3 regions of the Pseudomonas sp. TE31087 genome follow, and region 2 is predicted to be linked to each of the others. Evidence: riboswitches for the same ligand, from Rfam matches in the RefSeq annotation. Region 2 holds a riboswitch; each other region holds the start of a gene.

Region 1 (9,836 bases), 960 kb from region 2:
TCGAACCTGTACGCCTGGAACTGCTTGCAGCGGCCTACGAACACGCAGAGCAAATGCCATGGTGGCCCATCCACCGTTGGCTGTTCCTTACCAGCGGCGGGTTTGCCGTACGCATGATCGGTGAGCCGTACGCCCAAAAGCCGATACCGGTCGCGGCTGGAGAAATGCAAGCCGAAGCTCCGCTGGTCCAGGCCATGCTCAGCGCCTGGCGCGCCCTGCTCCCACAGACCGATGACCGGCCTTCCCTGCCAGCGGTCGCCGCCGTGCTGGCGTACGAAGAGATCGTCCAGGCACGCAGACAGGGCTTGAGCGAGCCAGCCGACATCATTGCCCTGGCCCTCCATCAACGCTGCCTGCACCCGCAGCTGCATACCTACCCTGCGCTCCGCACACTGATCGACAAAGCCGTGCATGCGCAGATTCCGCTGACCCAGACACTCGCCGAATACACCGAATCCAACTGGCGGTATGTGCTTGCAAACCTGCCTCAATCCGGAGTACGCCCATGACCCTCAGCAAGCGAATCGCCCACGTCATCGCCGAATCCGTCCTGCCCCACGACCAGTGCCAGGCCTGCGAACGCAAGGGCCTGCCCATCCTGCCCCTGCGCCGCGCCCTGGTCCCGGACCTGCGCCCGGCCTACCGTCACCCCCTGGCCGGCGGTGACCAGGTGGCCACCCGCATGGGGCTGCGCACCCTGCGCACCGGCTACCTGTATGTCCTGCTCGACCAGCGCATCTGGTACGCCTACGAAGTCACCGACGAGGCCCACCTGCGCCGCTTCAACCCCCTCGAGCCGCCGCCCGCGCCACCGCGTTTGCTCGCCCGCCAGTGCCTGGGCGAAAACCACGACATCCCCTCCTCCTTCCTCACCGTCGACACCGAGGCCTTCTCCACCGCGTGGATCGCCTTCAGCAGCGACGCCTGGCCGCCCAGCGTGCTCAATGCCTACCGCAACGCCAAGACCCCGCCCGAGCGCTTCCAGGTGCTGGACCTCACCCTCGCCCGCAGCGCCCCCGCCCAGCTCGGCATGGCCATGACCCTCAGCGAGCTGCAAGTGGACCGCGAGGTCTTCGAGTACAACCAGCAACTGCCCGGCGCCTTCGACAGTGTCCATGGCTTTCACAGCCGCCTGCTGCGCCAGACCGCCACCCGCGGCTACCTGGTCAACGCCATTGCCCGCCACCAGCTCGAACACGGCGTGCTCGCCCTGGTGCTCGACGACACCGTCGGCCTGGTCCAGGAGTACAACCACCAGCGCCTCAACTGGATCGCCCGGCGCCAGCAATGGCGCGAGGACCCGCTGCGCGCCTATCAGCTGCAGACCTCGCAGATCCTGCTGACCCTGCGCGCCATGCAATGGCCCTGGGCCGAGCAGCAGACCCCGTCCTTCGAGCCCCACAGCGGCGATGGCCCGCCGGTGTTCGTCGACCCGCAGGTCGAGCGCCAGCGCGAGGTCGAACGGCGCGCCCGCGACGGCGTCGCCCGGCTCGAAGAGCGCTACCACGAGCCCCTGCGCGCAGGCTTCCAGGCCGAGTACGAGCGCCAGGAAGCCGAGTACCAGCGCTACATCGACCTGAACACCCAGGCCTACACCCAGCTCTGCGACAGCAGCCTGTTCCACGCGATCGAGGAACACGACTACGACGGCGGCGACCGCGAGTCCGGCATCGCCTACAGCAAGACCATGGCCCTGTGCCTGGCTGGCGGCGTCACCGAGGCCCCCGACGTGGACGGCGAAGCCCGCGCACCTGCCCCGGGCAGCAGCGCGGCGCTGTGGCAGCGCTGGCTGCAGGACCCGAACAGCCCGCCCTACCGCGCCGTGCTCCTGCGCGACCGGGCCTTGCTCGCCGCGCTGCTGCCCAGTTTCTCCACCACCGATCCCACCGACTGGGGCGACAGCGAGAAACTCTACGGGGCGCTGAGCAAGGTCATCGCCAGTGACGATGCCGGCTTGAACCTGCGCGACACCCTGCGCCAGGCCATCGCCGAGACGCAAGGCGCGATCAATGGCGCCAGCCTGCGCCTGAAGCCCCTGCTGCCGCCCGGCGTGCAGCGCGCCGTGATGCGCCTGAACAGCGCCAGCCAGTGGCTGTACAACGGCGTGCAACTGATCGAGCTGCAGGTGCAGATGAAGCTCAGCGAGTACTACGCCCTGCAGAGTGCCCACCTGCGCGAGCTGCAGCACAAGGCCAGCGCGCAGACCGCCAAGGCCCGCGAGCGCATGCTCCTGGGCCTGCGCGAATTTGATGCCGAGGTGAGCGCGTCCAGGCGCTGGGTGCGGCCGGTCATCCAGCACGGGCTGCTGAGCCTGGCGGTGCTCGACCCGAAGCTGGCGCACAGCGTCATCACCGTCAGCGTCTGGGTCGAGGGCACCGCCGACGTGCTGCAGGAGCGCCTGGCCCAGGAAGCCGGTCTGCGCGTCAACCAGCTCAGCGACGCCGCGCAGATCAGCCTGGTCAACCTCTCGGTCGCCGCGGGCACCCTAGACGCCAACGCCCGCCAACTGCTCCACGGCATGCGCATCACCGCGAAGCAGGCGGCGCAGTTGGTACGTACCAGCTTCACCGGCGTGCGCGGCGTGGCGGGCAGCTGGGAGCTCCTGCTGGCCCTGGGCGGTTTGTACCTGACCCACGACAGCCTGGCGAAGAATCTGGAGAAGGCGGAAATCGAGATCGGCGAGAAATCCAGGGAAGCGGTGATGGCGTTGCATGGGTCCAAGCTGGCGATCCTAGGCGGCGGGATCGAGGCGCTGGGCTTGATCATCAGGACCGGCGCCACGCAGATCAACACCAGGATCCCCATGACGCCTGCGGGTACGGCCCGGATGGCCACGGCCATAGAAATGGGGCGGGCAACGGTCAGGGTAGGTGCCGTCATGGGGGCCGTGGCCGGGATTTACGATACGGCACAGGCAGTGTTTGCCTTGAGGCGAACGTCTGTAAGCGGAGATAATACCGCTATGCATGCTTATGTCTTATCAGCTATGGGATTTGGCCTGGGGACAGTGGCCTCGGTATACGCAGTATTCGTTCCTACCTTTTGGGGGCCGCTAGGAATAGCAATCATCCTTGCTGCCATCTCTTACGGTGCTAAAAAGATTGCAGAAAGCCTTGAGTCAAGTCCCTTAGAGCGCTGGGCAAGGCGTTGTTACTTCGGCAAGGCAAATGAAACCCACGCCATCCACTGGGAGTTCCCTGAGCATGCTGATATCGCTTTTGCAGAGCTAAACGCTGCTACATTGGGCATTGAGGCAGGCCTAAAATTCGAATCCCAAAGAGCCGACCCCACGCTCACGGCTAAAATCGGATGGATTGCCCAAGCCGCCACCGAGCAAAAGCTGACATTCAAGATCCTCCTCCCCAACATTAATGCCTCCAGCTACAGCTATCACTGGTCCCTGACTGTTCATCGACATGGCGATGGGGTTCCGTCCAACTACACAAGCGGAGAAACAATCGCCTCAGGGTCCCATGAGGTTTTACACCCGCTGCCAACTTCACAGAAAAAGCCGTCGTCGCGCCCCTCTCACAAAGCTAAAGACTACAGAGTAGATACCCTCAGCCAAAAAACCAGTAATAAAATCTGTCGTACTGCACTCCGGGGGATCCACTACCACCGAGTTCATAACCGGCCATATAGAACTCACCCCAAGCCTTGGCAGGCACAGCATACAGGCTGCAACTTTTAACGTCACTTACTGGCCAGACCGAAACTCTCCCGAGGCCTACGCACACTTAGAAATACAGGCGGTCAACGAATGACTAAAATCAATGAATATCTACCTCGCCATCCCCTAGGTTGGAAATATGATCTAGCTCTTCCCCACGAAGAGCCAACCCAACGATTAAATTCACTCCCACTACCACCCACACCAAGCAAAATAAATAACACTTATTTGGAGATCCCCAGATCAAGCGTGAGCATTAGAGGCATTGCCTCAATTGGCGGAAGTATCACCTTATCATTCGGACTTATATTATATTTATACACCACACTCAGCACAATAACAGAAATCGGCATCAGCGAAGCGAAAATCATAGCTATAGGCCTAACAATAACCACAGCCGCATACTGGGCAATGATACCGTTCGTGCGCTTAGACATAGAACTCCCACGCAACGAACCAATCCGCTTCAATCGACTCAGGCAAAAAGTTTATTTTTATGAATATCGATTTGATCGCTTCTACATATTCAGCCGAAAGAAATGGGGGGTACGACCCGTAGCCTACGATTGGAAAGACCTTATCGCCGAAGTCTGTAGTGTCTACGCTCCCATGGGCAATGGCGGACTCGTCGAGAACGTCCTTATTGCAGTCCGCAAGCCAGGCACCGACGAAATCATCGACCGTCTTTTCTTCACCCATAGCATCGAGGATGGAAAGCGATACTGGGAGATCATCAGACTTTTCATGCAACAGGGCCCAGACGCACTTCCCACCTTTGTTCGCCCACCCCGCAATTGGGACAATGACTTCGAACTCACCCCCATTCGCCGACTGGCCCCCAGGGTGCAATGGCCTGAAGCGATAGACCGTGAGTCACGTACCGGCCCTGCCGCAGGAGAACACACGTGAAACCGGTCGTACTTTTAGGCCACCTGCACGAGTGTCCACTGCATGGCGCGGGTGTGGTGGAAACCGGCAGCGAAACCTACCAGTTCAATGGTAAACCCGTTGCCCGGATTGGGGATCGTATCAGTTGTGGGGCGCTGATCGAGACAGGGGCCGCGCACTTTCTCATCGATGGCAAGCGCGTTGCACGCCAGGGCGATCGCACCAGTCATGGCGGCACGCTTGTCGAGGGGGACTCGGGGTGGCTTCTCGACTAAGAAAACCGATCAGAGCGAAACCGCCGATCGGGCTGGCCGGTTCAAGGACAACCTGTCGGCCATTGCCACCCTTACCCTCCCCACGTGGAGGGCAAAGGCATCTGTGCCAGAGGGTGGAACAGGCCTCACTCGCTCCGTTGCAGTACCAACGTGGCCACCAACGCCAGCACCGCAAACCCACAAGCCACATAACCCAACGCAGCCAGACCAAGCCCCTGGATCGCCGCGCCCCCCAGCGCGGCACCGGCGGCGATGCCCGCGTTGGCCGCCGACACGTTGAGGGTCCCGGCCAGGGCCTGGGCCTTGGCGCCGGCCCGCATCACCCGCACCTGACACACCGGGAACAGCGCCGTGTAGTCGATGCCCCACAGTGCCAGGGCGCCCACCAACAGCAGCGGGTTGCCGATCACCGGGGTGACCAGGCCCATGCCCAAGGCCAGCATCGCCAACAGCAGCAGCGTGGCCCGCAGCGGGCTGCGATCGACGAACCGTCCGGCCAGGGGGTTGCCGAGCATGCCCACCAGGCCAAAGCCCATCAGCCACCAACCGACCGCGTTGGCCGGCACGGCGGCAAGCTGTTCGAGGATCTCGGCCAGGTAGGTATAGGCAGTGAACATGGCGGTGAACACCAGCGCCGAAAGCAGCACATGGGCGATGAAACGACGGTCCTTGAGAATCACCGTCTGCCGCTCCCCTGCGACGCGGGCCGGGACCTTCGGCAGAGGCGGCAGCCAGGCCCACATCAGCAGCGCCACCAGCAGGCACAGCCCGGCGCTTTCGCTGGCGGTGCCCCAGTACACCGGCAGGGCCAGCGCGGAAAGGAACCGCGCCAGGGCCAGTACCCAGACGTTCGGCGCCAGCGCCGACAGAGCATTGAAGGCGGCGAACAGCAGCAGGATGGAGATAAACAGCCCCCTGGCGCCGCAACCGCGGGCATCTGCCCAAGGTGAGCGCGATGGTCCAGGCCCTGGCCGAGCGGCTGGGGCCGCTGATTCAGGGCTGATCCAGGCTGAACGCCAGTGCATGCCTGTATCCAGGCACAGACAAATGAAATAAAATAACATTTCATTTGAATGCTATCCCTGCCTGCGACCCGCCTCGATGACCAGCCTCCCGACCGCCCTCCCCAGCCAACGCCTGCACAGCATCGACGCCCTGCGCGGCCTGGTGATCCTGTTCATGCTGCTGGACCACGTACGCGAAACCTTCTTCCTGCACCGCCAGGTCAGCGACCCGATGACCATCGACGCGATCGACGCCACCGACCCCAGCCTGTTCGTCAGCCGCACCCTGGCGCACCTGTGCGCGCCAGTGTTCGTGCTGCTCACCGGGCTGTCGGCCTGGCTCTACGGCGAAAAGCACCAGGGCCGGGGCGATGTAGCGGCGTTCCTGTTCAAGCGCGGCCTGTTCCTGGTGCTACTGGAGCTCACCCTGGTCAACTTCGCCTGGACCTTCCAGTTGCCGCCGGGCGTGATCTACCTGCAGGTGATCTGGGCCATCGGCCTGAGCATGATCGCCCTGTCGCTGCTGGTGTGGCTGCCACGCCCGCTGCTGCTCGCCCTGGGCGCGCTGATCGTCGCCGGCCACAACCTGCTCGATGGCCTGCATTTCGCGGCGCACTCGGCGCTGCATGTACCCTGGGCGATCCTGCACGAGCGCAACTGGCTGGAGCTGTCCGACAGCCTGCGCCTGCGTACCTCCTACCCGGTGTTGCCGTGGGTCGGCGTGATCGCCCTGGGCTATGGGCTCGGCCCCTGGTTCAGCCGCGCCAGCGACGCCGGCGAGCGCCAGCAGCGCCTGCTGCTGGGCGGCGTGATGCTGCTGCTCGGCTTTGTCGTCTTGCGCCTGCTCAACGGCTACGGCGAGGCGCCGTGGGCCTTCTACCCCAGCGTCGGGCAAACGCTGATGAGCTTCTTCAACATCACCAAGTACCCTCCGTCGCTGCTGTTCCTGGCCTTGACCCTGGGCGTCGGCCTGTTGCTGCTGCGCGCGTTCGAGCGTGCCGGCGAGGCCCGCTGGATCGGCCCGCTGGCGGTGTTCGGCGCAGCGCCGATGTTCTTCTACCTGCTGCACCTGTATGTGCTCAAGCTGCTGTATGTGGCCTGCGTGGCGCTGTTCGGCCTGAACCAGGGCAGCCATTTCGGCTTCGACGGCATCGGCGCGGTGTGGCTGGTCGCGGTACTGCTGGCGATCGCCCAGTACCTGCCGGTGCGCGGCTTCGCCCGGCTCAAGGCGCGGCGGCGCGACATCGCCTGGCTCAAGTACCTGTAAAAGCGTTTTCAGCCGATGGCCCGATGGTCTACCATGCCGCCCGCCGGTTTCCACACGGAATCAAAAGGGAATCCCGGGCGCGCCGAGGGCGGGCCAAAGGGAACTGCCCCCGCAACTGTAGGTGCCGAGCCTGCGCCATCGATGCCACTGGGTCTGCCGACCCGGGAAGGCCGGCGCCGGCCAGGACGCACCAGTCAGGAGACCTGCCGGCACGCATTCACCAACCGGCGGGGTGTCCGGGATGGTCATCCGCCCCTGGCCGCGTGCTTGCCGCACGACGCCTGGCGATGCCTGTCCGTGGGCCATTCCGTGTACCACCCGACAGGAGATCGCCCCACCATGCCGCACCGCCTCGCCACCCTGCTCGCCGGCCTGTCACTGGCGGGCCTGGCCCACGCCGACGCCACCCGCTACCCGCTGACCGTCGACAACTGCGGCCTGCCGCAGACCTTCGCCCAGGCCCCGCAGCGCGCGGTGACCATCGGCCAGGCCGGCACCGAGCTGCTCTATGCCCTGGGCCTGGGCGAGCGGCTGGCGGGTACTTCGCTGTGGTTCAACAACGTGCTGCCCGAGTTCAAGGCGCAGAACGACAAGGTCGAGCGCCTGGCCGACAACGAACCGGGCTTCGAGGCGGTGGTCGGCAAGCGCCCGCAGCTGGTGACGGCGCAGTTCGAATGGATGGTCGGCGCCCAGGGCGCGGTCGGCACCCGCGAACAGTTCGCGGAACTGGGCATTCCCACCTACCTGCTGCCCTCGGACTGCGAAGGCAAGGACAACCTGGTGGGCGCCGACGGTACCCGCCTGCAGCCGTTCAGGATCGACACCATCTACAAAAGCGTCAGCCAACTGGCCGAGATCTTCGACGTGCAGGATCGCGGCGAACGCCTCAATGCCGAGCTCAAGGGCCAGCTGGACCAGGCCCGGCAACGCCTGGCCGGCCAGGACCTGAGCCACACCAGCGCGCTGTTCTGGTTCTCCAGCGCCGACCTCAAGGTCGACCCTTACGTCGCCGGTCGCCAGGGCGTGGCCGACTTCATGCTGCAGACCCTTGGCGTGCGCAACGTGGTGGAGTCCAGCGAAGAATGGCCAGCGGTGGGCTGGGAGACCCTGGCCAGGGCCAACCCCACCTGGCTGATCGTCGCCCGCATGGACCGCCGCCGCTACCCCGCCGACGACTACCGGAAAAAGCTCGAGTTCCTGCGCAACGACCCGGTGACCCGCAACATGGACGCGGTCAAGCAAGGCCGGATCATCGTCCTCGACGCCGACGCCATGCAGGCCGGCATCCGCCTGTTCCGTGGCCTGGAGGTGCTGTCCAGCGCCTTTGCCAGCGGTAAAGCGCCACAACCATGAGCCGTCTGTTGCCCATCAGTGCCTTCGCGCTGCTCGCCCTGTGCCTGGCCATGCTCGCCGGGATCGCCATCGGCGAGACGCGGATCAGCGCCGAGGTGGTCTGGCAGGTGCTGGCCAACCAGTTGTGGCAGGCCGGTCATGCGCTCGACCCGATCGACGCCGGCATCGTCTGGAACTACCGCCTGCCGCGCACCCTGGTGGCCGCCGCCTGCGGCGCGGGGCTGGCGACCTGCGGGGTGATCCTCCAGGCGCTGCTGCGCAATCCGCTGGCCGAGCCGTACCTGTTGGGCCTGTCGGCGGGCGCCTCGACCGGCGCCGTGGCGGTGGGTCTGTTCGGCCTCGGTGGCGCGGTGCTGTCGCTGTCGGCCGGCGCCTTCCTCGGCGCGCTGGCCGCGTTCGCCCTGGTGCTGGTGCTGTCGCGGGCCAGCGGCAGTCGCCACGACAACGCCCAGGTAATCCTCGCCGGCATCGCCGGCTCGCAGCTATTCAACGCGCTGACGGCCTTTCTGATCACCAAGTCGGCAACCGCCGAACAGGCCCGGGGCATCCTGTTCTGGCTGCTGGGCAATCTCAGCGGCGTGCGCTGGCCGGCGGTGTGGCTGGCGCTGCCAGTGGCCCTGGTCGGGCTGGCGGTGTGCCTGTGGCACCGCCGGGCGCTGGACGCCTTCACCTTCGGCGCCGACTCGGCGGCCTCGCTGGGCGTGCCGGTGCGGCGCACGCAATGGTTGCTGATCAGCTGCACAGCGCTGGTGACCGCGGTGATGGTCTCGATCGTCGGCGCCATCGGCTTCGTCGGCCTGGTCATCCCCCACGCCCTGCGCCTGCTGCTCGGCCCCGGGCACAGCCGCCTGCTGCCGGCCAGCGCCCTGGGCGGCGCGTTGTTCCTGATCGTCGCCGACATCCTCTCGCGCACGCTGATTGCCGGCCAGGTGATCCCGGTGGGCGTGGTCACCGCCTTGATCGGCGCGCCGGTGTTCGCGTTGATCCTGGTCAGCCGCCGGGGGCGTCCATGACCGTGATGACCGCCATCGCCCACGCCCCGCTTGCCTGCGAGGGCCTAAGCCTGCGCCTGGGCGACCGCGACGTGCTGCAGGGAATCGACCTGAGCGTGATGCCCGGCGAGACCCTCGGCGTGGTCGGCCCCAACGGCTCGGGCAAGTCCACCCTGCTCAAGCTGCTCGCCGGCCTGCGCACGCCCAGCAGTGGCAGCGTGCGTTTGCTGGGCGAGGCGCTGGAGCGCATGCCGCGTCGCCGGGTTGCGCAAAGCCTGGCACTGGTCGAACAGCAGGCCGACACCCTGGACGCCATCAGTGTGTATGACGCCGTGGCCCTCGGCCGCACGCCGTGGTTGTCGGCCCTGGCGCCGTTCGGCGCGGATG
Region 2 (9,836 bases):
GTCATCACCCCCGGCGCCACGGCCTACCTGCTCAGCGACCGCTTTCCTCGGTTGCTGGTCATCGCCGTCGTCATTGGCGCCCTGACCAGCCTGACCGGCACCTACCTGAGCTACTACCTCGACGGCGCCACCGGTGGCGTGATCGTCGTGCTGCAGACGCTGATCTTCCTGCTGGTATTCGTCTTCGCCCGCAAGCACGGGCTGCTGGCCGCGTGCCGCCGTCGGCGCCAGGCGCTGGAGGTGCAGCCATGAACGTGACCGACCTGCTGCTGGAACCCTTGCGCTTCGACTTCATGGTCAACGCCATGGCCATCGCCGTGCTGATCGCCATTCCCATGGCGCTGCTGTCGTGCTTCCTGGTGCTCAAGGGCTGGGCGCTGCTGGGCGACGCCATCGCCCACGCGGTGTTCCCCGGCGTGGTGATCGCCTACATCGTGCAGATTCCCTACGCCATCGGGGCGTTCCTGGCCGGCATGTTCTGCGCGGTGGCCACGGGGTACCTCAAGGAGAACAGCCGCATCAAGCAGGACACGGTGATGGGCATCGTCTATTCGGGCATGTTCGGCCTGGGGTTGGTGCTGTACCTGAAGATCCAGTCCGATGTGCACCTGGACCATATCCTGTTCGGCGACATCCTCGGCGCCGGCCCCCAGGACCTGTGGCTGTGCGCGGGCATCGCCGTGCTCACGGCGCTGGTCATCGCCACCAAGTGGAAAGACCTGATGCTGCACACTTTCGATGCGGTGCAGGCGCATGCGGTCGGCCTGCGCAGCGGCTGGCTGCACTATGGCCTGCTGTGCCTGATCTCGTTGGCGGTGGTCGGGGCGCTGAAGGCCTCGGGGGTGATCCTGGCGATCGCCTTGCTGATTGCCCCAGGGGCCATCGCCGCGCTGCTGACGCGCCAGTTCCGGCACATGTTGTGGCTGTCGTTACTGGTCGCCATCGGCTGTTCGTTCGTGGGCGTGTACAGCTCGTTCTACCTCGACAGCGCCCCGGCGCCGACCATCGTCATGGCCTTTGCCGGGGTGTTTGTGCTGGTGCTGGCCTGCCAGGCGTTTGGACGCAGGTCCGGATCACCCATGGCTACATGACCGGCGCTCAGAGACTGAGCGTCAGGCTCAAACTGAAGTTGCGCGGCTCCCCCGGCAGCACCCACGAACTGTTGTACGAGCGTTCGTAGTACTTGCGATCGAACAGGTTGTTGAGGTTCAGCCCCACGGTGACCTGTTCGCTGGCCTTGTAGTGCGCCAGCAGGTCGACCGTGCTGTAGGCGTCCAGGGTGAAGTGGCTGCCGGCCTGGCCGGAGCGCTCGCCGACATAGTTGAACGCCGCGCCAATGTCCGAGCCGCGCAGGGCGCCGTCCTGGAACTCGTACACGCCCATCACGCTGCCACTGTTGCGGGCAATGCCCAGCAAGTCGCTGCCCTTGGGCAGGGCCGCGTCGCCCTTGGTGACCTCGGCATCGATGTAGGCGTAGGCACCGATCACCCGCACCGCGTCGGTCAGTTGGCCGCTGAACTGCAGGTCCAGCCCCTGGCTGCGCGCTTCGCCCGCCGCCACGCTTTCGCCGAGTGCGTCGGTGGTGATGACGTTTTCCTTGTCGATATGGAACAGCGCGATGGTCGCGCCCAGGCGGTTGTCTAGCAGGTCGAGCTTTAGTCCGGTCTCGTAGCCCAGGCCTTTTTCAGGCTTGTAGACCTGGCCCTGGGTGCCGATGGTGTTGGGCTTGAACGAGGTCGAGGCGTTGGCGAACACGCCCACTTGCGGGGTCAGTTGGTACAGCAGCCCTATGCGCGGCGTGGCGACATCCTTCGCCTGGCTGTTGCTGACCCCGGTGGAGCGGTTCTGCGCAGTCTGTTCAATGCGCTCCAGACGCACACCGAGCAGGCCGCGCAGGCGCTCGGTGAAGGCGATCTGGTCCTGCAGGTTGAGGGCATGGCTTTCGGTGCGTTCGAAGAAGTCGTTGGCCCGTGTGAGCGCCGGCTTGGGCTTGCCGTACACCGGGTTGTAGATGTCCAGGCCATAGCCCGCCGAGGTCGCGCTTTGCGGGTACTTCTGGCTGTTGCGGTAGTTTTCGTATTCAAGCCCGATCAGGCTCTGGTGCTGCCAGCCGAGCAGCTGGAACTGGCCGTGCAGCTCGGCCTGGGTGATGTTGTCGTTCCACTCGAAGTCGCGCTCGCGGTAGAAGCGGGTGAGGGTGTTGCCGACCAGGGCCTGGGGCTCGGAGCTGTTGCCCTTGAGCGTGCCCTGGGTGTAGTGGTTGGCCAGGCGCAGCTTCCAGTCGTCGTTGAGAAAGTGCTCCAGCGCCAGGTCGAGGGTCTGGTTGTCGTTGCGGATCTTGCCGTCGTTGGGTTCGCCCATGAAGGCCGAGCGCGGTACCGAACCCATCTGGCCGTTGACCGCCGGAATGCCCCGGTCGAACACCGATTCGGTGCGCGAGAACTCGGCATCGAGCATCACCCGGGTGTCCGGCGACAGCTGCCAGCTCAGCGACGGACTGACAATGCGCCGTTCACTGTTCACGTGATCGCGGAAACTGCCGTTGTCCTCGACCGCGAGGTTGATCCGGCCCAGCAGGTTGCCTTCGCTGTCCAGGGGCGCGTTGGCATCCAGGGCGGTGCGGTAGCGGTCCCAGCTGCCCGCGCTCAGGCTGAGGGTGCTGAAGGTCTCGGCCTGGGGGCGCTTGCTGACGATATTGACCAGCCCGCCAGGGTCGCCACGGCCATAGAGGCTGGCGGCCGGGCCCTTGAGCACTTCGATGCGCTCGATGCTGGAGGTGTCCGGGGAACTGTAGCTGCCGCGGTTGATGGCAAAGCCGTTCTTGTACAGCTCGCCGGTGGTGAAGCCGCGCACGCTGTAGTTGAGGAAGGTCAGGCCGCCGAAGTTGTTCTGCCGCGACACGCCGCCGGCAAAGTCCAGGGCACGGTCGATGCGGGTGGTGTTGAGGTCCTTGATCACCTGGGCGGGCACCACCTGGATGCTCTGCGGGGTGTCGCGGATATCGCTGTCGGTGCGCGTGGCGGTGGCCGAGCGGGTGGCGCGATAGCCTTGCACCGGGCCGTCGGCACGCTCTTCGAGGTAGGCGTCGGTGATCGAGGTTTCCTCCAGCAGCAGGGGTTGGGCTGCCGAGAGGGGTTGGCCGAACAGGCCCAGGGTGAGGCCGGCCAGAAGCGGTGCGCGAGGGTTCACGGGGGATCTCCAATTAATATGTAATAACGTAACATTTATCATTGCTCTGACGCCATAGGGAGCTGTGGTTTACGGCGTGATTGTCAGATGGGAATGATTCGCGTTATTGTAATGTTATTACGTAACTGGAGGTTCCCATGCAAGTACTGTCCTCACTCAAGCAGGCCAAGCGCCGTCATCGTGATTGCCAGGTGGTCAAGCGTCGTGGCCGGATCTATGTGATCTGCAAGTCCAATCCGCGGTTCAAGGCCAGGCAGGGCGGGGTGAAGAAGAAGCGGGGGTAGCACGCTGTCCTGGTCGAATCGAAGAATTACGTTTGGCTCCATGAGAGATCGTCCAGCCCTGTTATTTCTGTGGGAGCGGGTTTATCGGACCGCCGCACCGCCGCGAACACCGGCGGAGCCGGTGCCATACACCGCGCTGGATTCTTCGCGGGTAAACCCGCTCCCACAGAGTCAAGCTAAACCAATGGGTTACATGTCGTCCCATAGGAGCCCACCAGAAAGTGGCGCACCTGATGCCATACCTTGGACGCAGACGCTAACGGAGCGTCCTGCGCAAACGCCGCCAACCCAGCACCACACCACTGAGGGCAATCACCAGTCCACCGCTACTCAGGACGATGATCAGCCCTTCCCGCAACAGCGGCCGCGCCAGCAGCGGTTGCCAGTCCCAGCTGTGCAACAGGTTGAACAACCAGCGGCCGGTGCGTTGCGCCCGGTCATGGCTGGCCACCAGCATGCCGCTGGCCGGGTCCATGTAGGCCCAGGTGCCGGCCGGGTCGTCGAAACGCAGACGCAGCACAGGTAACGGCCTGGACTGGAAACCGTACATACTCTGCGGATCGCGGGCAAAGTAGTGGAAGTCGTAGGCGGTCTGCCAGTCGTCTTGCACCGTAATGCCCGGGGCCATGGCCTGCGCGGCCGCCAGCAGACGTTGCCGGGCAAACGCCCGGGCCGGTGGCGCGCCGGCTTCGAGGATGCGGCTGTCGCCGTTGGCGTTGCGTGCCACCAGGTAGGTGATGTCGGCCAGGCGCTGCCACTGCAACTCGACGGCGTTGAAGCCTGCCTCCTCGCGTAACCAAGCCAACGCCGTGGCGACCGGCAGCTTGAGGTCGACGGCGCGCAGCGGGCCGGGTTGCAGGGCGATCTGCGAACGGCTGTCGGTCAGGCCCCAGGGGCGCATCGACATCAGGCCACTGAACACCCACAACACCAGCACGCCGCCGAACAGCAGCCCGCCGATGTGGTGCCAGCGCAGCCAGCCGCTCGGGTAAGGGCTGCACGAGCCGCTGCGATAGCGCTTGCGCAAGCGTAGGCGCAGGATGCCCACCGCCATGCCCAGGACCGCCATCAGCGTGCCGAGCACGGACAGGCCGATCACCAGCGTGCGCCAGCCGTTGTCGAAGCCGAACCCGCCGCGCAAGGGATAGAGCCAGTGCAGCCAGGCACCGACCCAGTTCCATGTGCGTTCCTGTGCGGTGGCGTCGCGGACCACTTCACCGCTGCGCCCGGACAGGTACAGCCAGGTGCCGGCGGCATCGTCCACCCGCACCCGGTGCAAGGGCCGGTCGCCGTCCAGGGCCCGGGAGTGGGTCCACATGTCCTCGTCCACCGTGCCCTGGTAGGCCAGTGCCGCGTCACCGGCGTACTGCCGGGCATTGGCCAGGGCCCAGGCGGCGTCGGCCTGAGCCAGGGACGCGCCGCTGGCGGCATCGAGGGTGACGCGGCGCCCGTCGGCCAGCTCCAGCAGGTAGTGCGCCCGCCCGCCCAGGCTGGTCAGGCGCAGTGCCTTCAACGGCTGCTGCGCCCACTGCGCCGGCAACTCGGCGCAGCAACCCGCCGGCAGTGCCGGCAGGTGGGCCAGGCGCTCGGCCGGGGTCAACTTGGGGTAGCCGACATACAGCATGACCACCCCGGAGACGAACCACAGCGCCATGAACAGGCAGGCGACGATACCCAGCCAGCGGTGCCACAGGTACAGCTGGCGTTTCAGGCCCATCAGTAGCGCCACTGCACAGCGACTTCCAGGCTGCGCGGCTCACCCAGGTAGTACTGGGTGTTGGTCTGGTGGATGAAGCGGGCGTAGACCTCGTCGGTGAGGTTGCGCAGCCGCGCGCTGAGCTGTACGTGCTGGTCCAGATCGTGGGTCATCGACAGCCCGTAGACGGTGTACGACGGCACCCAGGCGGTGTTGGCGGTATTGGCGTACACCGACGACACATAGCGGGCGTCGGCGCCGACCTGCCAACCCGGCGCCAGGTCGTAGGTCAGCCACAGGTTGGCGACCCGGTCGGGGATGTTCACCGGGTTCTTGCCCTTGCGCGAGTACACCACGCCGCCGATGGTCTCGTTGAATTCGTCGTATTCGGCGTTGACCCAGCTGAAGTTGCCCGCGGCCAGCAGCTTGGGCGTGACCTTGAACGAGGCCGCCAGCTCGATGCCGGTGGAGGTCTGCTGGCCCGCCTGCTCGGTGGTGTTGGGCACGGTCGAGGAGGGCACCGAGATGTTCTTGCGCACGATGCGATAGGCCGCTGCAGTGGCCGAGCCGCGCCCATCGAGGAAGTCGAACTTGCTGCCCACTTCCACCTGGCGGCCGGTGCTCAGGTCGAAGTCGCCGACCTGGCTGATCGAGGCGCCGGTGAGCGAGCCTCCCGGCGGCTCGGCCGAGGTGCTGTACTGGGTGTACAGGCTGACATTGGGCGTCAGCTCGTAGACCAGGCCCAGGCGGCCGGTGAAGGCGTCCCAGCGCCGGTCCAGCTTGGCCCGGGTCACGTGGTCGACCACGTCGAAGTCGATATGGTCGTAGCGCAGCGCGGTGATCAGCGACAGCTGGTCCGGTCAGGCGGGTGCGGTTTTCGACGAAGCCCGCGGTGGTGTCGGTGTTGGTGCTGCGGCCTTTGGCCCGCGGCGCGTCCATGCCGGGGATGTCGAGGAAGTGATCGGGTTGGAAGCCGTTCGGGTCGATGCGGTCGAAAGCACCCTTGGATAGTGGGTAGTTGGTCTGCTGGTTGCGGTTGTAGTCCACGCCGAACGCCCAGTCGCTGGCCAGGCCGAACAGCTGGCCCTGGTGGGTCAGCTCGACGCGGTTGCCGTTGACCTCCTGGTCGTGGCGCTGGCGGTAGCCGCCGGAGCGGTCGATGGCAGTGTTGCCGGCGTTGTAGCGGTACACCTCGAGGTTGCGGTAATCGCGCTGGCCGTTGTAGTGGTAGAAGGTGTTGCGCAGCTGGTTGCTGTCGTCGATGCGATAGTCGGTGATCGAGCGCAGCCAGCGCGTGCGCTGCTCGTAGCGGCCGTCCTCGACGTTGTAGTTGTTGAAGCGATTGTGCTTGTCGATATGCAGGGTGCCGACCGCCGGTTGCAGCACCGGCGTGCCCCAGTACGGGCTGTCCTCTTTTTCTTCCAGGTACTCGATGGCCAGGGTGTGCGACAACTGGTCGTTGATGTCGCTGAGCAGCGAGAAGGCCAGGTTGCCGGCCCCGTTCTCCTGGCGGTCGATGTAGCCATTGGTGCTGGTGCGGCTGTAGTCGAGTCGGGCGTAGTGGCGTGGGCCGTCGCCGCTGTTGAGCGCCTTGTTGAAGCCGACCGAGGTCTCCATCGTGTCGTAGCGGCCATAGCTGACGCGGCCTTCGAAGGTATCCTCGTCGCGGTTGGCCAGCTTGGTGATCATGTTCAAGCTGCCGCCGACGGCGCCGCTGCCGTTGAGGAACGACGAGGGGCCGCCGAGCAGTTCGACGCGGTCGTAGATCCACGCCCCGACCGGTCGCCCGGCAGCGCCGTACTGCAGGTTGATGCCATTGAACAGCTGGCTGACCTGGGCACCGTTGAAGCCGCGGTACGACACGTAGCCGCCCCAGCCGGGCGGTGCCGAAGCGTTGACCCCGGGCAGGGCGTTGGCGGCGTCCTGGAAGTTGCGCGCGCCGATGCGTTCCATGGTCTTGCGGTCGGCGACGCTGACCGAGGCGGGGTTCTCGCGGGCGCTGAGGTTCAGTCGCGAGCCGCTTTCGATAGGCCGGTCAAGGTCCAGGGTGGTGGCTTCTTTGGGGTGGTCGGCGGTGGCCGTGACGTTGCTGGCGGGCAGGGTCAGGGTGTCATCCTGCGCCCAGGCGCAGGTTGCGCTGCCAACGAGCAGCGCCAAAGTGGTCATGCGAAACATGCAAGGCTTCCTGGCTGAAATCGGTGAGCGCACGCCCGCTGCCGATCAGGCAGCGCAGGGCGTGGCGATGTCAGAACGCGAGAAGCGAAGCAGGAGAGGCGCGCGGATTGACCAGTGGCCAGCGCTGCTTGGGCAGGGGTGGCGCGGGTTGCCTGGGTAAGGGTTTGCTCGACTCCCCGGCGAGCAAGGCCAGCAGGCCGAAGAACACCGCCAGCAGGGTGGCGCTGAACAGGCTGGCGATCACGCAGTCGCCGCCGGCGGGCAGCACCGGGTCGCTGATGTCCTGGTCGCCCTTGAACACGCCGCTGCTGTCGGCCGCGCACCAGGCGGCGTCATCCAGGCCGGCCAGGCGCAAGCCCGCCATCTGTCCATGGCCCATGGCGCACAGCAACGAGCCGAACAGGATGCTGAAATACAGCACCCAGGCGACTTGCGATTGTGTGTGGCGGGCCAGCTTCATCGGCAAAGCTCGAAGGGAATGAGAATAGGTTCGGCGTGCGGATTCTACAGCGTTTGAAACATCTGCCTAGTGTCCTGTCTCGGAAATACGTTCTCTTTTGGCGAGTGGCTTGGGTGTTCGGCCAAGGCGCCGCGACGAGTCATAGCAGGGCTATGGCGAGGAGTGGCAACGCAGGCCGGGCGCCCAAGACGCCGCCAAAAGTGAACAGCTTATTTCCGAGACAGGACACTAGAGTGCTTGGCCGATAAAAAACATTCGAATCGATTCACCTGGCTGGCTTGACGCCTCTCGGCCCCAGGTGTTCAGATGCCGACCGATTTCAGGTGTCCCATGCCGCCGCGCATGGGGTGAAACGGGAAACCGGTACGCGCTTCGCGCCAGTCCGGTGCTGCCCCCGCAACGGTATGCAAGTGATGCCTTCGACAGACCACTGTGGCTAATGCGCCATGGGAAGGTGAAGGTGTCTTGTCTTGCGAGCCCGGAGACCGGCCTGGAATGTGGTAGGCAAACTCCTGCGGTGGGCGGGCATGGGCCGGTATTGGCTGTGCGCGATCCCTGCTCCTGCGTGCTTCTGCGAAAGTCACTTTCGAGAAGAGCATGATTGCTGTGATTCACTCCCGACGTTTCTCCCCCAAGGCCCGGACCCTGCTTCTGGGCTGCCTGGCCAGCCCCCTGGCACTGGCCGAAAACACCCCTCTGATCCTCGACCAGCAGATCGTCGCCGCGCCCTCGGTGGAGTCGACCACGGTCGCCGCCATGGCCCAGTACGGCAGCAAGGTCGAGATCGTCAGCCGCGAGCAGATCGAGCGCGCCGGCCCCGGCGCCGACATCACCCGGGTGATGCAGATGTTCATCCCCGGCTTCTACGTCGCGCCGAAGAACGGCCCGTTCGACTACGGCACCTACTCGCTGCTGGGCGGGCGCAACGACGACACCTTGATCCTGCTCGACGGCGTGCGCCTGAACAACCGCCTGTACGGTGGCCTGTACCTGGACACCCTGCCGGCCAACGCGGTGGAGCGCATCGAGGTGCTCAAGGGCGGCCAGAGCCTGTTGTTCGGCACCCAGGCGGTGGCGGGGGTGATCAATATCGTCACCCGCAGCCCGCAGCGCCGCGAGGCTTCGGGGGAGGTCAACCTGGGCCTGGACAGCTTCGCCGGCAACAGCAAGGACGCCCGCGTCGAGCGGATCTTCAGCAATGGTTTCGGCGACCTGGGGCTGCTGGCCTATGTCAGTCACAACGTCTCCGACGGCTACCAACCGTTTCGCAACCGTGACTACAGCGGCAACGTCAGCGACAAGAAACGCGGCTACGAGGTAACCACCTTCGGCGGCAAGGCGATCCAGGCCTTCGGCGACGATACGCGGCTGGAGCTGTTCTACCAGTACACCGACGCCAACCTCGATTTCGCCCGGCCGGTGAACAACTACAAGACCACCAACGACCGCGTGCAGCAGATCGCCACCGCCACCTTCGAGCAGCGCCTCAACGAGCGCCTGAGCTACTTCGTCAAGGGCCATGTCAACGACTGGGACACCCGCTACACCCGCATCAACAACCGCGCCGACGGCAGCCGCAACGTGGTCAACCACAACGACTACTGGGGCTTCACCGACTGGGGTGTGCAGGCCGAGGGCAAGGCCGAGCTCGACGGCGGCCATGTGCTGGTGTTCGGTTCCGACAACCAGTGGTTCAAGGGCCAGGACGACGTGCTGTTGATCGACGACAACGAGGCCCAGGCCAATGCGCTGTATGTCCAATTGAGGCCCAGGATCGAGGCCCTGCCGAACTGGCACCCGAGCCTCGGCGTGCGCCACGAAGCCATGAGCGGCGGCGACAGCGCCACCGTCGGCATGCTCACCTCGCTGTACGACCTGAACGACAACTGGCAGCTGCGCGGCCAGTACGGCAGCGCCTACAAGCTGCCCAACGCCGAGCAGCTGTTCGTCAACGAGCCTGGCGACGAGATCGGCAACCGCAACCTCAAGCCCGAGAAGAGCCGCAATGCCGAGCTTGGCCTGGACTACCACG
Region 3 (9,836 bases), 1.8 Mb from region 2:
GCCCCGGCCTTGAGCTGGCTGCCATAGGCTATCGGCTTGGCCAGGGCGGCGGTTTCCTGCAGGGCCGCCGTCAGGTCGAGGCGGGCGATACGCGGCCAGCGCTGGCCGGCGTGCAGGTACAGCGACTCCTCGGCGCTGCTGATCGACAGGTCGCAGCGCCCATCGCGCTCGCCCTCGTCGCGCTGCTTCTTGCTCATGTGCCGTTCCAACGCCACCAGCTCACCCTGCCAGGCGGCCGCGGCGAGCAGGCCGACGTTGGCGGCGGTGCCGTGCCAGTAGGGTGCCTCGTTGTCGCCCTGCAGCTGGTTGAAGCGGTCGATGCAGTCGACCCAGCGTTCCAGGGCCGGGCGCAGGAACTCCAGGCGCGGGTTGTTGATGATCAGGCCTTGCATGCTGCGCTCTCCTTGTCATTGTGATCGAGGTCAGCCGATAAAGTGGTGGCTATGTGATATCACTGCTTTGAGTGTGGCACAAGCTGGCGGATCGGCCATTGATCCAGGCCAGATCGGCCCTCGTTCGATTGACGCTCCCGATTCAACCCTCTAACCTTCGCGGCGTGTTTCAGGTGCCCTGCGAGCCGCGGTTCGGCAGGGTGAAACTGGGAAGCCGGTGGGCGCCAGCAGGCGCGAGCCCGGCGCTGCCCCCGCAACGGTAGATGAGTCGACGGTTACGCAAGGCCACTGGATTTCCAAGTCCGGGAAGGCGCGTGGCCAGGGCCTGCGCCCGCTCATGAGCCCGGAGACCGGCCTGTCACTGCCAAACGGCATCACGGAGGGTGATGCGCGGTGCGATGTGGCCGTTGCCATGCCCCCTGCGCGCTCCTCGTCTGCCTGCCTTTTATCTGTCGCCGCCGCCGCGACAGCCTGCGGAGACCCCTGATGAGCGAATCCATCGAACGCGACGAACGTCACCTGGCGCGCATGCAGCGCAAGAAGGCGATCATCGACGAGCGCATCGCCAATTCCCCCAACGAATGCGGCCTGCTGCTGGTGCTGACCGGCAATGGCAAGGGCAAGAGCAGCTCGGCCTTCGGCATGCTCGCCCGCGCCCTGGGCCACGGCATGCAATGCGGCGTGGTGCAGTTCATCAAGGGCCGCAACAGTACCGGCGAGGAGCTGTTCTTCCGTCGTTTCCCCGAGCAGGTGCGCTACCACGTGATGGGCGAGGGCTTTACCTGGGAAACCCAGGACCGTCAGCGTGACATCGCCGCCGCCGAAGCCGCCTGGGCGGTGTCGCGGCAGTTGCTGCAGGACCCGTCGATCCAGTTCGTCGTGCTCGATGAGCTGAATATCGCCCTCAAACATGGCTACCTGGACCTCGATCAGGTGCTTTCGGATATCCAGGCCCGTCCACCGATGCAGCATGTGATCGTCACCGGTCGCGCCGCCAAGCCGGAAATGATCGAACTGGCCGACACCGTCACCGAGATGGGCATGCTCAAGCACGCCTTCCAGGCAGGTATCCGCGCGCAGAAGGGCGTCGAACTGTGAGTGAGTCGCGCCAGTGTCCCGCCGTGCTGATCGCGGCCCCGGCCTCGGGCCAAGGCAAGACCACGGTCACCGCCGCCCTGGCTCGCCTGCACCGCAACCTCGGGCGTAAGGTGCGGGTGTTCAAGTGCGGGCCTGACTTTCTCGATCCGATGATCCTGGAGCGCGCCAGCGGCGCGCCGGTCTACCAGCTCGACCTGTGGATGATTGGCGCCGAGGAAAGTCGTCGCCTGTTGTGGGAAGCGGCGGGCGAGGCCGACCTGATCCTGATCGAAGGCGTGATGGGCCTGTTCGACGGTACCCCGTCAAGCGCCGACCTGGCACGCCACTTCGGCGTGCCGGTGCTGGCGGTGATCGACGGCACGGCCATGGCCCAGACCTTCGGCGCCCTGGCCCTGGGCCTGGCGCGCTACCAGCCCGACCTGCCGTTCGCCGGGGTGCTGGCCAACCGGGTCGGCAGCCTGCGCCATGCGCAACTGCTCGAAGGCAGCCTGACCGAAGGCCTGCGCTGGTACGGCGGGTTGTCCCGCGAGCGCGGCATCGAGCTGCCCAGCCGCCACCTCGGCCTGGTCCAGGCCAGCGAGTTGAACGATCTGGATGCTCGACTGGACGCTGCCGCCGAAGCGCTCGGTGCCAGCTGCGATGCCGCGTTGCCGCCACCGGTCAGTTTTGCCGGGCCTGAGCCGGTGAGCGTGACCTCGTCGCTGACCGGGGTGCGCATCGGCGTGGCCCGCGACGAAGCCTTTGCGTTCACCTACGGTGCCAACCTCGACCTGCTGCGCGGCCTCGGTGCGCAGCTGGAGTTCTTCTCGCCGGTGCATGATCGCGAGCTTCCCGTGGTGGACAGCCTCTACCTGCCCGGCGGCTACCCTGAGCTGCATCACCAGGCCCTGGCCGCCAACGCGCCGATGCTGGAGGCGATCCGCGCCCATCATGCCGCCGGCAAGCCGCTGCTGGCCGAGTGCGGTGGCATGCTCTACCTGCTCGACGCACTGACCGACGTGGCGGGCGAGCGCGCCGCGCTGCTGGGCCTGCTGCCGGGCGAGGCAACCATGCAGAAGCGCCTGGCGGCCCTGGCCCTGCAGGCGGTCGAACTGCCTGAAGGCACCCTGCGTGGCCACACCTACCACCATTCGCTGACCAGCACCGAGCTGGCGCCGATCGCCCGTGGCCTGAGCCCCAACGGTGGGCGGGGCAACGAGGCGGTCTATCGCCTGGGGCGCCTGACCGCCTCCTACGTGCACTTCTATTTCCCCTCCAACCCCGATGCGGCGGCGGCGCTGCTGCGACCATGAGCCGACACGCCTACAGCGAAGCCGAACGCCAGGCCATCTACCGGGCCATTGGCGAACGCCGCGACATGCGCCATTTCGCCGGGGGCGAGGTGGCCCCCGAGTTGCTCGGGCGCCTGCTCGCCGCCGCCCATCAGGCACCCAGCGTGGGCCTGATGCAGCCGTGGCGCTTCATCCGTATCAGCCAGCGTGCATTGCGCGAGCGGATCCAGGCGCTGGTGGAGCAGGAGCGGGTACGCACCGCCGAGGCCCTGGGCGAGCGCTCCGATGAATTCATGAAGCTCAAGGTCGAAGGCATCAACGACTGCGCCGAAGTGCTGGTGGCGGCGTTGATGGACAAGCGCGAGGCGCACGTCTTCGGTCGCCGCACCTTGCCCGAGATGGACCTGGCCTCGCTGGCCTGCGCCATCCAGAACCTGTGGCTGGCGGCGCGTGCCGAAGGGCTGGGCATGGGCTGGGTGTCGCTGTTCGACCCCCAGGCCCTGGCCGAGCTGCTGGGCATGCCCGCCGGCGCCAAGCCCATGGCGGTGCTGTGCCTGGGGCCGGTGACCGAGTTCTATCCGGCACCGATGCTGGTACTGGAAGACTGGGCCGAGCAACGACCGTTGAGCGAGATGCTGTACGAAAACCATTGGGGAGAGCGTCCATGAGCGTGGCCTTGCTGACCGTGGCGGGCGTGGCCCTGGATGCGCTGCTGGGCGAGCCGCGTCGACGTCATCCGCTGGTGGGTTTCGGCAACTTCGCCTCGCGCCTGGAACAACGCTTCAACGCCGGCGGGCGCGGCTGGCGCAGCCATGGCGTTACCGCGTGGTTCCTGGCCGTGGTGCCGCTGACTCTGCTGGCGCTGATCCTGTCGTGGCTACCGTATATCGACTGGCTGGTGGATGTGCTGGCGCTGTACTGCGCCCTGGGCCTGCGCAGCCTGGGCGAGCATGTGCTGCCGGTGGCCCAGGCGCTGCGCCAGGGCGACCTGGCCGAGGCGCGGCGGCGCGTCGGTTACCTGGTCAGCCGCGAGACCCGCGAGCTGGACGAGCCCGCCGTGGCCCGGGCGGCTACCGAGTCGGTGTTGGAGAACGGCAGCGACGCGGTGTTCGCCGCGCTGTTCTGGTTCGTCGTGGCCGGCGCGCCGGGGGTGGTGCTGTATCGCCTGAGCAATACCCTGGACGCGATGTGGGGCTATCGTAACGAGCGCTTCGAGCGCTTTGGCTGGTGCGCGGCGCGCATCGACGATGGCCTGAACTATATTCCCGCCAGGCTGGTGGCGCTGACCTATGCGCTGCTGGGCAAGACCCGCCTGGCCCTGGCCTGCTGGCGCAGCCAGGCGCCGCTGTGGGACAGCCCGAACGCCGGCCCGGTGATGGCGGCGGGGGCCGGTGCGTTGGGCGTGGAGCTGGGCGGCCCGGCGGTGTATCACGGCGAGTTGCACGAACGGCCGCGCCTGGGTGAAGGGTCAATGGCCGACGCCGATGCCATCGAGCGCGGCTGGAGCCTGGTGCAGCGCGGCGTGTGGCTGTGGGTGCTGTTGATCTGCGTGGGAGCCTATCTGAATGCTTGAACACGGTGGCCGCCTGCTGCGGGCGGTGAAACAGTACGCCATCCCTCGGGAGCAGTGGCTCGACCTGTCCAGCGGTATCGCGCCATGGCCTTACCCGATACCGCCGATTCCGCTGGAGGCCTGGGCCCGCCTGCCGGAGACCGAGGATGGCCTGGAGGCGGCGGCGCGGCAGTACTACGGCGCGCAGCCGTTGCTGGCGGTGGCCGGTTCCCAGGCGGCGATCCAGGCCTTGCCGTACTTGCGCCCGGTCGGGCGGGTCGGGGTCCTGTCGCCGTGCTATGCCGAGCATCCGCATGCCTGGGCACGGGCAGGGCACACGCTGGTCGAACTGGACGAGACCGAGGTCGAGGACGTGCTCGACAGCCTCGACGTGCTGGTGCTGGTCAACCCCAACAACCCCACTGGCCGCCGGGTGACCCGCGAACGCCTGCTGGCCTGGCATACGCGCCTGGCCGAGCGCGGTAGCTGGCTGCTGGTGGACGAAGCCTTCATGGACAACACGCCCGAACACAGTGTGGTCGATCAGGCTGGGCAACCGGGCTTGATCGTGTTGCGCTCGTTCGGCAAGTTCTTCGGCCTGGCCGGCGTGCGGCTGGGGTTTGTCGTCGCCCAGGTGGATGTGCTGCGACGCCTGGCCGAGGCACTCGGGCCCTGGACCGTCAGCGGCCCGACCCGTGTGCTGGGGCAGGCGTGTTTTGCCGACGACGCGGCGCACCAGGCACAAATTGCCCGTTGCGCCCAGGCCAGCCAGCGTATGGCCACCTTGCTTGATGGTGCAGGCCTGCCACCCAGCGGTGGCTGCGACCTGTTCCAGTACGTGCGTGATGAGCGTGCCGCGCACCTGCATGAATTTCTCGCCCGCCGTGGCATCCTGGTGCGCTTGTTCGAGCAGCCGCCCGCGCTGCGTTTCGGCCTGCCTGCCACGGCGGCGGACGAACAACGTCTGGCCCAGGCCCTGGCGGACTACCAGAAGGAATCGGCATGACCACCCTCATGGTGCAAGGCACCACCTCCGATGCCGGCAAGAGCACGCTGGTCACCGCCCTGTGCCGCTGGCTGCTGCGCCAGGGCGTTGCCGTGGTGCCGTTCAAGCCGCAGAACATGGCCCTCAACAGCGCCGTGACCGCCGACGGCGGCGAGATCGGCCGCGCCCAGGCGGTGCAGGCCCAGGCCTGCCGGCTGGCGCCGCACACCGACATGAACCCGGTGCTGCTCAAGCCCAACAGCGATACTGGTGCCCAGGTGATCGTCCATGGCCGCGCGGTGACCAGCATGAACGCCGTCGCCTACCACGACTACAAGGCCATCGCCATGCAGGCGGTGCTGGCGTCCCACGAGCGCCTGAGCGCAGCCTATCCGGTAGTGATGGTCGAAGGTGCCGGCTCCCCGGCGGAGATCAACCTGCGGGCCGGCGACATCGCCAACATGGGCTTCGCCGAGGCGGTCGACTGCCCGGTGATCCTGGTGGCCGATATCAACCGGGGCGGCGTGTTCGCCCACCTGGTCGGCACCCTGGAGCTGCTGTCGGCAAGCGAACAGGCGCGGGTCAAGGGCTTTGTCATCAACCGTTTCCGTGGCGACATCGCCTTGCTGCAACCGGGCCTGGACTGGCTGGAGCAGCGCACCGGCAAGCCAGTGCTGGGGGTGCTGCCCTATGTCACCGACCTGCACCTGGAGGCCGAGGACGGTATCGATACCCGCCAGGGGACGAAGGGCGAGCGCGTGCTCAAGGTGATCGTCCCGGTGCTGCCGCGGATCAGCAACCACACCGACTTCGACCCGCTGCGCCTGCATCCGCAGGTGGACCTGCAGTTCATCGGCCCGGGCCAGCCGATCCCGCCCGCCGACCTGATCATCCTGCCAGGCTCCAAGAGCGTGCGCGGCGACCTGGCGCAACTGCGCGAGCGTGGCTGGGACACCGCCATCGCCCGGCACCTGCGCTACGGCGGCAAGCTCATCGGCATTTGCGGCGGCCTGCAGATGCTCGGCGAGCAGGTGCATGACCCACTGGGCCTGGAAGGGCCCGCCGGCTCCAGCGCGGGCCTCGGCCTGCTGGCCTACAGCACCGTGCTGGAGGCCGAGAAGCAACTGCGCAATGTCACAGGCACGCTGTACCTCGAACAGAGCCCGGTGTCGGGTTACGAGATCCATGCCGGTGTCACTCAGGGGCCGGCGCTGGAGCGTCCGGCGGTGCAACTGGCCGATGGCCGTGCCGACGGCGCCATAAGCGCCGACGGACAGATCCTCGCCACCTACCTGCATGGCCTGTTCGAGGGCAGCCAGTCGTGCGCCGCGCTGCTGCGCTGGGCAGGTTTGGCCGATGTGCAGCCCATCGACTACGAGGCCCTGCGCGAACGCGATATCGAGCGCCTGGCCGACCTGGTCGAGCAGCACCTGGACACCGCGCGCCTGCGCCAACTGTGTGGAGTCGTCTGACATGCGCAACCTGATCCTCGGCGGCGCCCGTTCGGGCAAGAGCCGCCTGGCCGAGCAACTGGCCGAGGCCAGCGGCCTGTCGGTGACCTACATCGCCACCAGCCGGCCGCTGGATGGCGAGATGAATGAACGCGTGCGCCTGCACCGCGAGCGCCGTCCGGCCCATTGGGGGCTGGTGGAGGAGCCCGTGGCGCTGGCTGATGTGCTGCGTGCCGAAGCCGCCGAAGGACGCTGTCTGCTGGTGGACTGCCTGACCCTGTGGCTGACCAACCTGCTGATGCTCGAGGATGACCTGCGCTTGGCGCAGGAGCGCGACGCACTGCTCGAGTGCCTGGCGCAGTTGCCGGGCACTGTCATCCTGGTCAGCAACGAAACCGGCCTGGGCGTGGTGCCCATGGGTGAACTGACCCGTCGCTACGTCGACCTGGCGGGCACGCTGCACCAGGCTGTGGCCGAACGCTGCCAGCGCGTGGTGTTGACCGTGGCCGGCCTCCCTCTCATGCTCAAAGGACCTGCCCTATGACCCAGATGTGGTGGCGTGATGCCTGCCAACCCCTCGACACCGCCGCCATGGACCAGGCCCGCGCCCGTCAGCAGCAACTGACCAAGCCGGCCGGCTCCCTCGGCCAGCTCGAAGACCTTGCAATCCGCCTGGCCGGCCTGCAAGGGCGCGAGCGTCCCAGCCTGGAACGCATCGCCATCACGGTCTTTGCCGGTGACCATGGCGTGGTGGAGGAGGGCATCTCCGCCTATCCACAGGCGGTGACCGGGCAGATGCTGCGCAACTTCGTCGGCGGTGGCGCGGCGATCAGCGTGCTGGCGCGCCAACTGGATGCTCAACTGGAGGTGGTCGACCTCGGTACCATCGACCCGACCCTGCAACTGCCCGGTGTCCATCACCTGAACCTCGGGCCCGGCACCGCCAACTTCGCCCGTCAGCCGGCGATGACCGACGCGCAACTGGCTGCGGCGTTGCAGGCCGGTCGCGACAGCGCCTTGCGCGCACTCGATAACGGCGCCCAGCTGTTTATCGGCGGCGAAATGGGCATCGGCAACACCACCGCAGCGGCGGCGCTGGCCAGTACGTTGCTGGGCTGCCCGGCGCGTGAGCTGAGCGGGCCGGGCACCGGCCTGGACAGCGCCGGCGTGCGGCACAAGGCCGAAGTGATCGAACGTGCCCTGGTGCTGCACGGCCTGCGCGCCGACCAGCCGCTGCAGGCGCTGGCCTGTGTCGGCGGCTTCGAGATCGCCGCCCTGGCCGGTGCCTACCTGGCGTGCGCCCAGCATGGCGTGGCAGTGCTGGTCGATGGCTTCATCTGCAGTGTCGCCGCCCTGGTGGCGGTACGCCTCAATCCACAGTGCCTGCCGTGGTTGCTGTTCGCCCACCAGGGCGCCGAGCCGGGGCACAAGGCCCTGCTGGCGGCCTTGGAGGCCGAGCCGCTGCTGGTCCTGGGGCTGCGCCTGGGCGAGGGCAGCGGCGCGGCGCTGGCGGTGCCGCTGATCCGCCTGGCCTGCGCCCTGCACGGACAGATGGCGACCTTCGCCGAGGCGGCGGTGGCGGATCGCCCGGCATGATCCTCGAACTGCTGCGCCATGGCGAGACGGAACTGGGTGGCGGCTTGCGCGGCAGCCTCGACGACGCCCTGACCGAGACTGGCTGGGCGCAGATGCGCCAGGCTGTCGCCGAGGCCGGCCCTTGGGATGTGCTGGTCAGTTCGCCGTTGCAGCGCTGTGCGGCGTTCGCCGATGAGCTGGGTGCGCGCCTGAACTTGCCGGTGCTGCGCGAGGCCGGTGTGCGCGAGCTGCACTTCGGCGAGTGGGAAGGGCAAAGCGCCGCGCAGATCATGCAGGTTGACGCCGATGCCCTGGGGCAGTTCTGGAATGACCCGTATGCGTTCACCCCGCCGGGCGGCGAGCCGGTGCTGGCCTTTGCCGAACGGGTGCTGGCGGCGGTCGAGGGCATGCGCCGTGCGTACGCAGGCAAGCGCGTGCTGATGGTCACCCATGGCGGGGTGATGCGTCTTCTCCTGGCGCGGGCACGTGGCTTGCCGCGTGAGCAATTGCTTCAGGTCGAGGTCGGGCATGGCATGCTGGCTCGCCTGATGCTGGAGAACGACGGCCAGATGCGCGAGGTGGGTTGAGATGCTGCCGTTCTGGATCGCCCTGCAGTTCCTCAGTAGCTTGCCGGTACGCTTGCCGGGCATGCCGGAGCCTCGCGAGATGGGGCGTTCGCTGCTGTGCTATCCGCTGGTGGGGCTGCTGTTCGGCCTGTTGTTGTGGCTGGCCAGCCATCTGCTGCAAGGCACCGCGGCGCCCTTGCACGCGGCCTTGCTGCTGGCGCTGTGGGTGCTGCTCAGCGGCGCGCTGCACCTGGACGGCCTGGCCGACAGCGCCGACGCGTGGCTGGGGGGCTTCGGCGATCGCGAGCGCACCTTGCAGATCATGAAGGACCCGCGCAGCGGGCCGATTGCCGTGGTCACGCTGGTGCTGGTATTGCTGCTGAAGTTCTGCGCGCTGTGGGTGCTGGTCGAGCGGGGAGCGGGGGGGCTGCTGGTGCTGGCGCCGGTGGTGGGAAGGGCGGCGATGCTTGGGCTGTTTCTCGGCACGCCTTACGTGCGTGCGGGTGGGTTGGGTGCGGCCCTGGCCGAACACCTGCCCCGGCGCGGCGCGATCTGGGTATTGTTGGTTTCTGCGCTGGCCGGACTGGCGCTGGGAGGCTGGGCGGTGCTGTGGCCACTGCTGGCGGCGTTGGTGGTATTCGTGTGGCTGCGTAAGCTGATGTGCCGTCGCTTGGGTGGAACCACAGGGGACACGGCCGGGGCGCTGTTGGAACTACTGGAATTGACGGTGGTGGTTACTCTGGCACTACGCGCATAGCTTCAGGCCGACACGTTCCCTTGTAGGAGCGGCCTTGCCGAGGCGTCGGACCGGTCGGAAAGGGCCGCAAAGCGGCCCCGGCGATATCAGCTTGAAGCACGAATCTAGGGGGCGCTTCGCACCCCTTTCGCGACACAAGGCCGCTCCTACAACGGGACGTGTCTTACATAGATCCCGGAAACCTTCCGC

What was found. A riboswitch is a leader RNA that binds a small molecule or an ion and turns the genes downstream of it on or off. The one in region 2 is predicted to bind cobalamin.
Region 1: another riboswitch for cobalamin. It lies ahead of ACZ899_RS08755 (ABC transporter substrate-binding protein); the one in region 2 lies ahead of ACZ899_RS04480 (TonB-dependent receptor plug domain-containing protein).
Region 3: another riboswitch for cobalamin. It lies ahead of cobO (cob(I)yrinic acid a,c-diamide adenosyltransferase); the one in region 2 lies ahead of ACZ899_RS04480 (TonB-dependent receptor plug domain-containing protein).

Annotation. Positions count from the first base shown of each region.
Region 1 is NZ_JBXVNN010000001.1:1,942,912-1,952,747, forward strand. It holds gene ACZ899_RS08725 (hypothetical protein) at 1-509, shown strand, start outside; gene ACZ899_RS08730 (T6SS effector BTH_I2691 family protein) at 506-3,691, shown strand; gene ACZ899_RS08735 (DUF6708 domain-containing protein) at 3,761-4,579, shown strand; gene ACZ899_RS08740 (PAAR domain-containing protein) at 4,576-4,833, shown strand; gene ACZ899_RS08745 (MFS transporter) at 4,959-5,858, opposite strand; gene ACZ899_RS08750 (acetyltransferase domain-containing protein) at 5,935-7,104, shown strand; cobalamin riboswitch at 7,132-7,329, shown strand; gene ACZ899_RS08755 (ABC transporter substrate-binding protein) at 7,444-8,457, shown strand; gene ACZ899_RS08760 (FecCD family ABC transporter permease) at 8,454-9,470, shown strand; gene ACZ899_RS08765 (ABC transporter ATP-binding protein) at 9,467-9,836, shown strand, end outside.
Region 2 is NZ_JBXVNN010000001.1:985,461-995,296, forward strand. It holds gene ACZ899_RS04445 (metal ABC transporter permease) at 1-252, shown strand, start outside; gene ACZ899_RS04450 (metal ABC transporter permease) at 249-1,091, shown strand; gene ACZ899_RS04455 (TonB-dependent siderophore receptor) at 1,099-3,189, opposite strand; gene ykgO (type B 50S ribosomal protein L36) at 3,327-3,473, shown strand; gene ACZ899_RS04465 (PepSY domain-containing protein) at 3,730-5,184, opposite strand; partial or broken gene ACZ899_RS04470 (TonB-dependent receptor) at 5,190-7,344, opposite strand; gene ACZ899_RS04475 (DUF2946 family protein) at 7,415-7,804, opposite strand; cobalamin riboswitch at 8,109-8,312, shown strand; gene ACZ899_RS04480 (TonB-dependent receptor plug domain-containing protein) at 8,402-9,836, shown strand, end outside.
Region 3 is NZ_JBXVNN010000001.1:2,791,773-2,801,608, reverse strand. It holds gene ACZ899_RS12585 (hypothetical protein) at 1-392, opposite strand, end outside; cobalamin riboswitch at 547-765, shown strand; gene cobO (cob(I)yrinic acid a,c-diamide adenosyltransferase) at 879-1,490, shown strand; gene ACZ899_RS12575 (cobyrinic acid a,c-diamide synthase CobB) at 1,487-2,782, shown strand; gene bluB (5,6-dimethylbenzimidazole synthase) at 2,779-3,429, shown strand; gene cbiB (adenosylcobinamide-phosphate synthase CbiB) at 3,426-4,334, shown strand; gene cobD (threonine-phosphate decarboxylase CobD) at 4,327-5,319, shown strand; gene ACZ899_RS12555 (cobyric acid synthase) at 5,316-6,770, shown strand; gene cobU (bifunctional adenosylcobinamide kinase/adenosylcobinamide-phosphate guanylyltransferase) at 6,772-7,293, shown strand; gene cobT (nicotinate-nucleotide--dimethylbenzimidazole phosphoribosyltransferase) at 7,290-8,345, shown strand; gene cobC (alpha-ribazole phosphatase family protein) at 8,342-8,911, shown strand; gene ACZ899_RS12535 (adenosylcobinamide-GDP ribazoletransferase) at 8,913-9,647, shown strand.